DNA from 3 places in the Bifidobacterium sp. RTP21102st3_E2_RTP21102_210122 genome. Region 1 is predicted to be linked to each of the others. Evidence: riboswitches for the same ligand, from Rfam matches in the RefSeq annotation. Region 1 holds a riboswitch; each other region holds the start of a gene.
What was found. Region 1 has a riboswitch for thiamine pyrophosphate ahead of thiS (sulfur carrier protein ThiS). Riboswitches for the same ligand answer to the same signal wherever they lie in the genome.

Region 2: it holds a riboswitch for thiamine pyrophosphate, as region 1 does, so the genes downstream of both, AB5287_RS06480 (nucleobase:cation symporter-2 family protein) here and thiS (sulfur carrier protein ThiS) in region 1, are expected to answer to the same signal.
Region 3: it holds a riboswitch for thiamine pyrophosphate, as region 1 does, so the genes downstream of both, AB5287_RS01970 (hydroxyethylthiazole kinase) here and thiS (sulfur carrier protein ThiS) in region 1, are expected to answer to the same signal.

What each region holds. Positions count from the first base shown of each region.
Region 1 is NZ_JBCPAN010000002.1:335,648-340,112, forward strand. Features, by position in the region: gene argH (argininosuccinate lyase) at 1-926, shown strand, start outside; TPP riboswitch at 997-1,100, shown strand; gene thiS (sulfur carrier protein ThiS) at 1,275-1,469, shown strand; gene AB5287_RS03420 (thiazole synthase) at 1,481-2,350, shown strand; gene thiF (thiazole biosynthesis adenylyltransferase ThiF) at 2,427-3,236, shown strand; gene AB5287_RS03430 (rhodanese-like domain-containing protein) at 3,293-3,649, shown strand; gene AB5287_RS03435 (HD domain-containing protein) at 3,811-4,344, shown strand; gene AB5287_RS03440 (putative ABC transporter permease) at 4,341-4,465, shown strand, end outside.
Region 2 is NZ_JBCPAN010000004.1:163,390-167,854, reverse strand. Features, by position in the region: gene AB5287_RS06485 (coenzyme F390 synthetase) at 1-694, opposite strand, end outside; gene AB5287_RS06480 (nucleobase:cation symporter-2 family protein) at 731-2,083, opposite strand; TPP riboswitch at 2,131-2,227, opposite strand; gene AB5287_RS06475 (heat shock protein transcriptional repressor HspR) at 2,359-2,946, opposite strand; gene AB5287_RS06470 (DnaJ C-terminal domain-containing protein) at 2,961-3,986, opposite strand; gene grpE (nucleotide exchange factor GrpE) at 4,218-4,465, opposite strand, start outside.
Region 3 is NZ_JBCPAN010000001.1:442,658-447,122, forward strand. Features, by position in the region: gene thiC (phosphomethylpyrimidine synthase ThiC) at 1-359, opposite strand, end outside; gene AB5287_RS01970 (hydroxyethylthiazole kinase) at 442-1,386, opposite strand; TPP riboswitch at 1,377-1,485, opposite strand; gene AB5287_RS01975 (glycine--tRNA ligase) at 1,822-3,294, shown strand; gene dusB (tRNA dihydrouridine synthase DusB) at 3,439-4,465, shown strand, end outside.

The DNA of each region.
Region 1 (4,465 bases):
TGATTCGCGACGTGCAGCGACTGATCGACTGGGACAAGCGCATCAACGCCTCCCCGTACGGCTCCGGCGCACTGGCCGGCAACACGCTCGGCCTCGACCCGGAGGCCGTGGCGCGTGAGCTCGGCTTCTCCCGCGTGACCGACAACTCCATCGATGGCACCGCCGCACGTGATCTCGTGGCCGAATTCGCGTTCGTGGCCGCCATGACCGGCGTGGACATCTCCCGCCTGTCCGAGGAGATCATCATCTGGAACACCCAGGAGTTCGCCTTCGTCAAGCTCGACGACGGCTATTCCACCGGCTCCTCCATCATGCCGCAGAAGAAGAACCCGGATATCGCCGAGCTCGCCCGCGGCAAGTCCGGCCGACTCATCGGCGATCTGACCGGCCTGCTGGCCACCCTGAAGGGCCTGCCCACCGCCTACGCTCGCGATCTGCAGGAAGACAAGGAGGCCGTGTTCGACCAGGTCGATACGCTCGAAGTGCTGCTGCCCGCCTTCACCGGCATGGTCAGGACCATGCACTTCGACGGCGACCGCCTGGAAGAGGAAGCTCCGACCGGCTTCGCGCTGGCCACCGACATCGCCGAATGGCTCGTCAAGAACGGGGTGCCGTTCCGCCACGCGCACGAGCTCTCTGGTGCCTGCGTCAAGCTCGCCGAAGGCCGCGGCCAGGAACTGTGGGATCTGACCGACAATGACTTCATCGAGACCTTCGCCGCGTTCCTGCCGGCCGACAAGGCTCCGGGAGTACGCGAAGTGCTCTCCAGCCACGGTTCGGTCGACTCCCGCAACGGCAAGGGCGGCACCGCTTACGGTCGCGTGCGCGAGCAGATCGCCGACGCCAAGGCCGAGGTCGAAGAACTCAAGCTCTTCCCCGCATCCACGTCGGATGGCTCCGCCTACAAAGCCCCCGGCACGTTCTAGTCCCAATGAAGCTCCCTCTGATGAGGGAGCTCTATTTTGTTGTTGTCACTGCAACGGCATACACTGAGAAACCGTAACGAACGGGAGCCGTGAGGCTGAGAGGAAGTCGCCAGACTTCGACCGGGGAACTTGACGCGGGTCATGCCGCCGTAAGGAATCGTTGTCGCAGATTTGCCGGGTTCTCCGATACAGCTTTCATTCCGTTTGCATAATTCAGCCGTGAGACGGTCGTGATGGAGCCAATACATCACAGCGGTCGAACGGTCGCATGATTGGGTTCATGAATGGGCGCACCACTTAAGGTACGGTTCGTTTCGTGCACCCTTTTTTACTATCTGAAAGGATATTATGCAGGTCAACGGAGAGCAGGTCACGCTCGAGACGCCGGTCAGCGTCGCCGATTATCTCGAAGCGCACGGATTCCGCGCCGAGCGTGTGGCCATCGAACTCAATGGTGAGATTATCCCGCGCGATAAGCGTGCCGACGCCATGCTCGACGACCAGTGCGTCATGGAAATTGTGCAGTTTGTACAGGGTGGATGAAAGGAAAAGCTATGAGCAATATTAATCCGGTTACTGAAGCATCTGTTGAGGCGACTCCGCTGCCGCCGCAGCCCGCCGTCACCAATCCGGTCGGCACCGCCGCGCCGATTCTCCCGGTGGAAGACAAGCCGCTGAACCTGGGCGGTCACGAGTTCCAGTCGCGATTCATTCTGGGCTCCGGCCGCTACGACCTGAACCTCATCAAGGCTACGGTCGAACATGCAGGCACGCAAATCGTCACCATGGCACTGCGCCGCGCGCAGACCACCGAGAACAGCGTGCTCGACTACATTCCCGAAGGCATTACGCTGCTGCCCAACACCTCCGGTGCGCGCAACGCCGAGGAAGCCGTGCGTATCGCCCGACTGGCACGCGAAGTGTGCCACACCGACTTCGTCAAGGTCGAAATCGAACACGAGACCAAGTACCTCTTGCCGGACAACGCCGAAACCATCCGAGCCACCGAAATGCTGGCCAAGGAAGGCTTCGTGGTCATGCCCTACATGTTCCCGGACCCGATTGCGGCCCGTCAGCTGGAGGAGGCCGGTGCCGCTGCCGTTATGCCGCTCGGTTCGTTGATCGGCTCCAATATGGGCCTGCGCATGCGTGACTTCATCGAAATCATCATCGCCAACGCGCATGTGCCGGTCATCATCGACGCTGGTATCGGCCGTCCGAGCCAGGCCTGCGATGCGATGGAGATGGGTGCGGATGCGGTGATGGCGTACACGGCCGTTGCCTCTGCTGGCAATATCCCGCTGATGGCTGAGGCGTTCAAGCACGCCATCGATGCTGGTCGTGCGGCGTATTTGTCTGGCCTTGGCAAAGTGACCGAGGGACAGGCTGTGCCGTCCAGCCCGACTACGGGGTATTTGCACTGACACTTTTATTAGCTCCCCTCTCTGAGGGGAGCTGGCCGCGTAGCGGACTGAGGGGAGATGGAAACATGGAGAAAACATGGCATTGACTGATGAACAGGTGGAGCGGTACGCGCGCCATCTGATTTTGAAGGGTGTGGGGGTCAAAGGGCAAAAGCGGTTGCTGGCCTCCAGCGTGCTCATCATCGGAGCGGGCGGTCTTGGTTCTCCGGCCGCCCTGTATCTGGCGGCGGCCGGCGTCGGCCATATCGGACTGGTGGACGGCGATGTGGTGGATATGAGCAATCTGCAACGCCAAATCATCCATACCACTGCACGTGTCGGAGCGCCCAAAGTGGAATCCGCGGCCACAGCCATCCGCGCGCTCAACCCGGATGTGACGGTTGATACCTACTACGAGCTCGTCGACGCGAGCAACATCGCCGGCCTCATCGAACCGTACGATCTGGTGATCGATGCCACCGACAACTTCGCCGCAAAATTCCTCATCAATGACGCCTGCGTGCTGGCCGGCAAGCCGTATATCCATGCCGGCGTGGTCGGATTCGCCGGTCAGGTGATGACCGTCATTCCCGGCGAAGGCCCCTGCTACCGCTGCATCTTCCGCGACCTGCCCGCCGCCGGTGAGATTCCGACCTGCAAGGAAGCCGGCGTACTGGGCGCGGTGGTCGGCGTGATCGGCAGTCTGGAGGCGACTGAGGCCGTCAAGCTGATTGCCGGCGTGGGGGAGCCGCTCGTGGCTCGCATGCTCACTGTGGATGCCCTGACCATGAATATTCGACGGGTCCCACTGCCAAAGCATGTGCCGGATTGCCCGGTGTGCGGTGAGCAGCCGACCATTACTGCTATTGATCCGGCCAACTATATTCAGCCGGCCTGCGCGATTTAGAGCTATGTGGTGCCCCTCCTTGAGGGGTGCCAAGATCAGAACGAGAGGGGAAGAACATGCCTATTGCTTTGCATAATGCGGTCGATGACGATGAGAGCAGTGAAGCATCGTACCGCCGCATCACGCCGGCGGAATTTGCCAAGCTCGACCCGAATACGGTCACGCTGCTCGACTTGAGGGAACCAGCCGACTTCGCCGCCCACCCGGTCGAAGGTGCCATCAATGCACCACTCGACCCTCTGGCCCATGTGCTCAAAACCGTGCCCACAGATCGAACTGTCGTAGTCTATTGTGCTCAAGGATGGTGGAGCGAGGAAGTAGCTGAAATCCTTGCCGATCGCGGCTACGATGTAGCAAGCCTCGATGGCGGTTTTCAAGGTTATCTCGACTATCTTGAAACCCACCACGATTAACGGTTCCCGTTGTCGTTCTTTTGGATGAGTGTGCACGGACATATTTGTGCCCTACAATCGGTCACGGTATTACTCGATGGATTCTTGAATATCGCCGGGTAATCGTAATTCACAACAGGGGATTGCACTGAACCAACCCAAAACGGGAAGGACCGAAAATCGTGGGACATCTGCTCACCCGAACGCAGATTCAACGCCTGGTCGCCAAGCACGGCCGTGAGGTCATCGAGCATCGCCACATGCAGATCGAACGCTGCTGCTACCAGCACGGCAATGTCACCACGTTCGAACATTCCGTGCGTGTCGCCTGCCTGGCTGTGTGGATGGCCGACCGCGCACACCTGTGGTACCGCGTCGACCTCAAATCCCTGATTCGCGCGGCCCTCCTGCACGATTACTTCCTGTACGACTGGCACGACTGGGATAACGGCGAACACCAGTGGCATGGCTTCACCCATGGCCACGCCGCCCTGGTCAATGCCCTGAAGGACTTCAAGCTCAACGATATCGAACGCAACAGCATCGAGAACCACATGTTCCCGATGACCCCGGTGCCGCCGCGCTATATCGAAGGCTATCTGGTCACCTTGGCGGACAAATGCTCCGCCACCGCCGAGACCTTCTCGTTCGACCGGTTCAACAAGCGCGCGTTGCCCGCCGCGAAGCCTTACGCCGAGATCGAAGCCCGTCGATGATCATCACACTCGAACATTATTTCCTCTGGTTTCTGTTCTACAGTTTCGTCGGCTGGATGTACGAGTCCATTCTCGTCTCCTGCCAACAGCACCGCTTGGTCAACCGAGGGTTCCTCAACGG
Region 2 (4,465 bases), on a different contig from region 1:
TGTCGAACAACCGGCTATCGGGGGCCAGCGCGAACGTCAGATCATGCTCATGCAGGTAATCGAGCAGATACAGATAGGACGACGAGACACCCATCAGCATCACCGGTTCACCGTCAGACACCGCACGGTTAAGGAAGGCGATGATTTCATCGAACTTGAGTCCATGCTCGTCGAAGAACACACCGCTGCCTTCGCTGCCGCAGCACTCCACGGCCTTGGTAAGGTAGCGCGACAGGGAGGAGTTCTGGTTCATGTCCCATGCCGGCGAAATCACGGCGATGCGGATACGCTCTCGATCCGGCATGATGAAATGACGGAACGGCACAATCATTGATTCATCCCACACCTCAAGATCGGGGTGGAAGTTGCGCCCACGCATCTTGCCGCCATGCGTGGTTCCGCTCGTCATGAATACGGCTTTGCACTGCTCGGTCGGTATGGTCGAAAGGTCAAGGTGCTTGAACCCGTCCACCGGCATCGGCGGAATCTCCCGCCAATCCTTGAGCGTTGCGGGGGTGACGCGTTTAGCCGCGCAGTAACGACGGTACGGCAGATCATACGTGTACTGATAGATGAACACGTCGCGCGCCAACGCACCAAACGCCTCTTCCGGGGCCTGCTCACAGCCATAGGTATGGATAAAATCCAGAATCCCGCGCTTGATACGACGCGCGTCATCCATCACATCAGTCATTGCATCGCTCCTGTCAATATCCAATATCAACCAGCATTATCGTTCATCGTACGCCGCAGCGCCAGTCCCATCCGCCGGATCGGCTGCTGGAACATCCACGGACGCCGGCGCACGATGCTTCGCCACCAAATCCGGAAGAGCGACGAAAAGCGCATTGAGAATGATGGCGCTGAATACACCGACCATGATGTTGTTGCCAAAGAACACGCTTGCGCCGCCGGTCAGGCCGGAGAGCGCCTTGGGCAGGGCGATGCCGAGCAACAGAGACATGCCGATGACCGTTTGACGGCGCTCGTCATCAGCGACCTTGCGCAGGGCGCGCAGGCCGGTCACGATTAGGCTGGCCGCAGCCGGCAGGAAAATGCCTCCGACGACTGCCGAGGGAATGACGGACAGCAACGCGCCCGCCTTTGGCACGAAGCCCAGAATCAGCAACAGCACAGCGGCGATGATCACAGGCGTGCGCGTGCGCAACTTGCCTTCGCCGGTCAGGTTGAGCAGGCCGACATTTTGCGGGTAGGCGGTGGTGGTGAATCCACCAATCAGCGAGGAAATGGCTGAACCGGCCGCCTCGCCGGCAAGACCGTAGCGCACCTGCTTGCGTTCGAGGGGCGTGCCCTGAATCTCAGAAGCCGCCTGATAGACGCCGAGAGCTTCCATGACGGCAACCATGTAGGCGATGAAGAACGGGATGAAGATCTTCCAGTCAAATGTGAACGGACCGTAGGGCAGGAAGGTCGGCAGGCCCAACCATCCCTTGGATGCCACAGGAGAGAAGTCCACCATGCCAAACGCTGCGGCGACCACGGTGCCGACGACGAGCGCGATGAGGAATGAGAACGACTTGAGCAGGCCCTTGCCGAGCAACGACAGGACAAGCACAATCGCCGTGGTCAGAATCGACACGGTCAGGATGTGCGGATCGGCGAACGTCTTGTCGCCGGGAGCCCCGCCTAGAAACTCGCTCAGCGTGAATCCAGACAGCGAGACACCGACCATAAAGATGACCACGCCCGAAATCATCGGAGAGAACAGGAACCGCATCCGCTCTATCACACCGGTCAGGCACAGCAACAGGAACACAAGCGAAGCGATGAGAATGGACGAACTCGCCGCCCCCAGCATGCCGGCCGTACCTGCCGCGATCATCAACGCGTCAAACGCAGCTGACGGCCCCTGCACCACCGGCAGGCGAACCAGCCGAGTGGCCTGAATCAAAGTGACCAGACCAGAGACGATGAAGATGGCGTTAATCATGTTCGACGACAGGGCAATAGGTAAGCCGATTGCTCCGGCCACAAACACCGGATCAAGCCAGACGTTGGAAACAAGCACATGCTGGAAACCCAGCAGTACGTTCTGGGCGGTCAGCTCCTTGCGTATTGACATACGCTTCCTCTCTCTCAACGCGCATATGGGATGCCGAGCCGAACAGAGGAGTTCAACCGTCGCATTCCCTACGCGAGTGTTAGCTCACAGGTTCGAAGGGTTCGGCACATACCGTCTCAGCCTAAAGCACCCCTTACGAATCGGTTTTCGCACGTCACCGTAACAAACCTTGACATCTCCGTCAAGAAGATTCGTGCTTTTTTTCGGCAGCTGCCCGATGTGAGATAACAAACAGTTTTACGAATGGAGAAGGAATCGAAGCAATGCGGCCAGACTCACCAACCCCACAGGACCATGGACTTGGAGTCGGCGGGAGTGTAGTTGGAGTCGCCGGTGGCGCCGGCAGCGATATCGGCGGCAGTATCGCGGCCGGGCAGTTCGCGGGTTTCGCGGCGGATGGCGTTGCGCCAGAGGCGGGCGCGGTTGGAGCGTTGTACCTCCACGATATTGCCGTCACGGCCTGCGGCGAAAACGCTCTCCTGGTCGCCGGTTTGCATGCGTTTGACTTCGCGGCGCAGTTGGCGATTCTCTTCTTCGAGGACCAAAATGCGCGCGATACCGGAAAGATTGATGCCCTCATCCTGGCTCAGGCGCTGAGCTCGGGTCAGGCGGGCAATGTCGCGCAGGCAGTAGCGGCGTGCGCCGCCATCGGTGCGCTGCGGACGAACCAAACCGAGGCGGTCGTACTGACGGAGGGTCTGGGGGTGAATGTTGGCCAACTCGGCGGTCTGGCCGACGGTGAAGATGGGCAGTTCGATGTCGAAGCCGACGTCATCGGCTCCGTCGAGATCGGCCCTGCCCATCACGAGCGCGGTTGCGCACATCGCGTACAACTGCTTCATCTGGTTGGCTAACCGCGCCATTGTTCACCTCCTGATTACAGGCTGAGATAGTCGCCGGCTTTTTCGTCGAATTCTTTGGCGGCGTGCTTGACGGCCAGACCCGGCTTGGCGGGGACCATGATCTGCACACGGCCGATCAGATCGCCCGGCTGGTTGCTGCGCTGGACGCCAAGTCCCGCGAGCTTGACTTCCGCGCCGGAGCTGGAGCCTGCCGGCACCTTGAAGGTGACGGGATTGCCATCGATATCCTTGGCCTCGACCTTGCCACCGGCCACGGCCTGGCCCACGGTGACGGGCAGGTCCATGACGATATCATGGCCGCGCATCGAGAATGTGGCATCGGGCTTGACGGTGACGTGCAGGTACAGGTCACCGGCCTTGCCGCCGTTGATGCCTGGCTTGCCCTTGCCGGCCAGCTTGATTTTCTGTCCGTCCTTGACGCCCGCAGGCACGTGGGCCTTGAACTTCTTGCCGTCCACGGACAGGGACACGGTAGCGCCCTTGACCGCCTGACGCAGGGTCAGGCTGATCTTGGAGTTGCGGTCCTCGCCGTTTTCGGGGCGCGGGGCCTCCTCATAGCCATAGCCGCCGGCATTGCCGTACGGCGATTGGCCGTAGCCGCCATACGGCTGGCCGCCCTGACCTGCAGCACCGCCGAACATCGAGAAGATGTCGTTGATGTTGTTGGGGCCGCCGCCCGAAGTGGAGAAGCGGATGCGCGAGCCATTGCCGCCGGCACCCTGGCCGAACATGGAACCAAAGATGTCGGAGAAACCGGAAGCATCGAAGCCGCCGGTGCCGGAACCGCCGGCGAAGCGGGCACCGCCCATGCCGAACTGACGAATCGCGTCGTACTTCTGGCGATCTTCCTTCTTGCTCAGCACGTCATAGGCTTCGGAGATGTCCTTGAACTTCTCCTCAGCTTCCTTGGTCTTGTTGACGTCAGGATGGTATTTGCGGGCGAGCTTGCGGTACGCCTTCTTGATGTCGTCGTCCGAAGCGTCCTTGGAGACACCAAGGACTTTGTAGAAGTCTTTGCTGAGCCATTCGTTTTCAGCCATTCATGTCTCCTTTCTAGAAAAGTCTTTATGTAATTGCACCTCCCTCTGATGAGGGAGGTGGCATCGCGCAGCGATGACGGAGGAAGAGATAGCGGAGACTATGGGCATCAAGAATGTGGCCCTCTGTCTTCCGCGGCCTGCGGCCGGCTTCTCTCCCTCAGTCAGCTTCGCTGACAGCTCCCTCATCAGAGGGAGCTAAGGCACTGTCAACTCATTGCAGCGAGCTGGATGTCAGTTTTGCGGGGAGGCTACTACTACTCGGGCGGCGCGGATTACGCGATCGCCGATGCGGTAGCCGGCCTCGACCACGGTGTCAACCGTTTCCTTTTCGGCATCCGCGTCCGGCTTGTGCAGGATCGCGTCATGCTTGGTGGGGTCGAAGTCCTCGCCCTTTTCGCCGAACTTCTCGACACCGAACTTCTCGAAGGCCTTGTCAATCTTGGTGGCGACGGCCTTGAACGAGTCGTCCATCTCGCTGT
Region 3 (4,465 bases), on a different contig from region 1:
CCGAGCAGGGCGCGGGCTTCGCGCGGCTCCATGTCGGTCTGGCCGATGTGCACACCGTCCACCTTGATGCCCTTGCGGCGGGCCTGCCACACCACGTCGGCACGGTCGTCGATCACAAAGGCCACGGAATCGGACTTCTCATTGTCCTCGATGATTTGCGCGATGTCGCGAGCCATGTCGGTCAGCTCAGAGGCATCGGCCTCCTTGGCGCGCAGTTGGATGAAGGTTGCGCCGCCGTGCAGAGCCTGATCCACCACGTCGGTCAGCGGACGGCCTTTGCAGTCCTCCGGCCCCACCACGAAGTACGCGGACAGGTCGAAGCTGTCGCGCATGGAGGCGTATAGGTATTCATTACTCATTATTATTCCTGCTTTTGTTGTTTCTTGTGGAAGTCTTATTGGAAAAAACTGTTATGAGCTCCCTCATCAGAGGGAACTGAAACTACTGCACCAAAATCTCGGATTCCGCCACCTGTTCGGCGGTCACATTCCACAGCGCGTCAAGGAACGCAACTTGGAACGAGCCCGGTCCGTACGAAGTTGTATCGGCCACCTCTCCCGCGCGGTTGTACAGCAGAGACGCGGACAGGGCGGCGGTCAACGGATCGGAGACCGCCAAATACGTGGCAGCCACGCCGCCCAGCGAGCAGCCGGCACCGGTGATCTTGGTCATCATCGCGCTGCCGCCCGGCAGTCGGTACACGGTTTCGCCATCGGTCACCAGATCGGCGATGCCGGACACGGCCACGGCGCAGCGGGTGGAAGCGTCATGGGAGGAATGCTTGGCGTGCTGTTCGGTCAGATACTGTGCCAGCGCCACCGCCGCGCCGGTTGCGGACTCCACGTCGTCGACGGATTCCACTCCGGCGGGGCGGTGCTCGGAAGCGTCCCCCACGGTTTCGGTATTGAGCCCCCACATGTTCGCCAGCGCGATTACCTCGGATGCATTCGCGCGAATCATGGTCGGGGGAGCGGCCTTGAAGGCCTGAAGAATGGCGGTACGGGTGCGGCCGATGCCGGCGGCCACCGGGTCGAGCACCCACGGCTTGTCCAAGTAGTTGAGTCGCTGGGCGATTTCGGGCAGTGCGTCCTTATAGAACGGCAGCAGCGTGCCCACGTTGATGTAGTTCGCGCCCGCGATTTTCGCGGTTTCGATCACGTCGTCCGGCAGGAAACTCATGGCCGCAGTGCCGCCGGCCGCCAGTTGCGCGTTGGCAACCAAATTGATGGTCACAAAATTGGTGAATGACTGGGCCAACGGAGTCGTCTCGCGTACGCGGCGAACGGCATCGGCGATATTGTCACGGATGGGTGAATCGGCTGGAACCGGAGTCCCGGCGGTATAACCGCTGGACACGCCGGTAAACGATGATGCACTATTGCTCATTTACTGCTCCCTACGATGGTCTTAACCAACAGGTTCTAAGGGTCAGGCTCAGGCCTTTCTCAACTCGCGAACCACATGCGAGTTCCCCTGCATTACAGTGCCGACGCTATGCGCCAACATGGACATTATCGTGACGGATTTGTTCGATACGTGTCGTCAGGTCTGGCGCGTCCCCGTCCATTCGTGATACATAGACGCCTCCGCCGAGCAACATCTCCCGAATTTGTGACGCTGACGCGATGTCAGTGGCACAAATTCGGGAAGGGTAAAACAACAGGAACAATATGGAGGTGTTGCGATATAGGAATCGCTGCGAACGGCCGCTCGTGAGACGCGGAACATATACCGGACAATGCCGCCTGACCTGTCACCATATACGGCTATCCTGAAGCGGTTGTTATTAGACCCCAAACCGTTCAAACCAGAAGGTGCATTGTGGCTCAGTCCAAACTCGATGAAGTCGTATCCCTTGCGAAGCGTCGCGGCTTCGTGTTCCCCGCCGGCGAAATTTACGGCGGCACCCGTTCCGCTTGGGATTACGGCCCTCTCGGCGTCGCTCTCAAGGACAATATCAAGCGTGAATGGTGGCGCTCCATGGTCGTCACCCGTCCTGATGTCGTCGGTGTCGACACTTCCATCATTCTGCCGCCCGAAGTGTGGGTGGCGTCCGGCCACGTGAGCGTGTTCAACGATCCGCTCGTCGAGTGTCTCAACTGCCACAAGCGCAACCGCGCCGACAAGCTCGAGGAATCCTACGCCGAGAAGCACGGCGACAAGATGCCGGAAAACGGCATGAAGGACATCGTCTGCTCGAACTGCGGCACCCGTGGCCAGTGGACCGAACCGCGCGACTTCAACATGATGCTGCGCACCCACCTCGGCCCGGTCGAGGACGAGAACAGCCTGCACTACCTGCGTCCGGAGACTGCACAGGGCATCTTCGTGGACTTCAAGAACGTGATGACCTCTTCCCGTTCCAGGCCGCCGTTCGGCATCGCCAACATGGGTAAGTCCTTCCGTAACGAGATCACCCCGGGTAACTTCATCTTCCGCACCCGTGAGTTCGAGCAGATGGAGATGGAGTTCTTCGTCACGCCCGGCACCGATGAGGAATGGCACCAGTACTGGATCGACGCCCGCACCCGCTGGTACATCGACCTCGGCGTCAAGCCGGAGAACCTGCGCCACTACGAGCATCCGAAGGAGAAGCTCTCCCACTACTCCAAGCGCACCGTGGACATCGAATACAAGTTCGGCTTCCAGGGTTCCGACTGGGGCGAGCTCGAAGGCATCGCCAACCGTACCGATTACGATTTGAGCGCGCACTCCAAGCACTCCGGCGAAGACCTGAGCTACTTCAACCAGGCCACCGGCGAGAAGTACGTGCCGTACGTCATCGAACCGGCCGCCGGCCTGACCCGCTCCCTGATGTGCTTCCTCGTGGACGCCTACGATGTGGACGAGGCCCCGAACACCAAGGGCGGCGTTGACAAGCGCACCGTGCTGCGTCTCGACCCGCGTCTGGCCCCGGTCAAGGCCGCCGTGCTGCCGCTGAGCAAGAAGCCTGAACTGCAGACCGTGGCCCAGAACCTGGCCGACGACCTGCGCTTCAACGAGTGGATGATCGACTACGACGAGTCCGGTGCCATCGGTCGTCGTTACCGTCGTCAGGACGAGATCGGCACCCCGCTGTGCATCACCGTGGACTTCGACACCCTCGAGGACCACGCTGTGACCATCCGTGAGCGTGACACCATGGCCCAGGAGCGCGTCGCTCTTGACAAGGTGGCCGATTACGTGGCCGCCCGCATCGGCGAGAAGCGCACCCGCGTGCCCCTGAAGCCTGTGGAAATGGGCGGTGAGCCTTGGCCTGAGTCCGGCGTTCAGGAAGCCGGCGGCCTGTACTAAGCCGGAGTCGCACAACTTGGGCTCCCCTCTGTGGGCTGAGCCGTAAGGAAGACATCCCAGTGGGCTGTTTGTAGGCGAAGTGGCGGCGATAGACGCCGGGGCTCCTCTCTCAGGGGAGCCCCTACTTATTTTCTTAGGAATCACATGGCACAATCCGAATCCGAAACAGTGCTCACCGAGCATCACGAGACCGACAACCTCGACCCACGTACGGACGCGCCGGCGCGCCCCGGGACCCCGGTGCATATCGCCCCGGTCCAACTCGGCAACATCACCGTGCCGACCCCGGTGGTGCTCTCGCCGATGGCGGGAGTGACCAACTGGCCCTTCCGCGTGATTTGCGAGGAATATGGTCCCGATGGACTCTACGTGGCCGAGATGATCACCGCTCGAGCCCTCGTGGCGCATAACCCGAAAGCACTGCGCCTCTGTCATTTCGCCAAAAGCGAAAAAATCCGTTCACTGCAGTTGTACGGCGTGAACCCCTCCATCACCGAACAGGCGGCGAAAATCGTGGTCGACGGCAACATGGCCGACCATGTGGATCTGAACTTCGGTTGCCCGGTGCCCAAGGTCACTCGTCGAGGCGGTGGTTCGGCCTTGCCTTGGAAAACCGACATTTTCACTGAGCTATTACAGCGCGTGGTCGCCGTATGCGAGCCGGCGGGCATCCCCGTCACCGCGAAGATCCGCGTCGGCATCGACCATAACCATGAGACCTTCCTCGAAGCCGGACACATCGCGCAGGAGGAGGGCTGCAAGGCCGTAACCCTGCATGCCCGTACCACCGCCGAATACTATGGCGGTCATTCCGACTGGTCCCGCATCGGCGAGCTCAAGGAACACCTCAACATTCCGGTATTCGGCAATGGCGATATCTGGGGTGCCGAGGATGCGCTCGAAATGGTGCGCGAGACCGGCTGCGACGGTGTGGCCATCGGCCGCGGATGCCAGGGCCGGCCGTGGCTGTTCGCCAACATCAAAAACGCCTTCGAGGGCAATCCCGAACGGCTCAACCCGAATCTGGGCGAGGTCTGCCGCGTGATTCACCGTCATGCCGAGCTGCTTACCGAGTTTTATGAGGGCGATGAGATGATGGCCGTCCACGATCTGCGCAAGCACATCGCCTGGTATCTGAAAGGATTCCCGGTGGGCGGCTCCACCCGCAAGG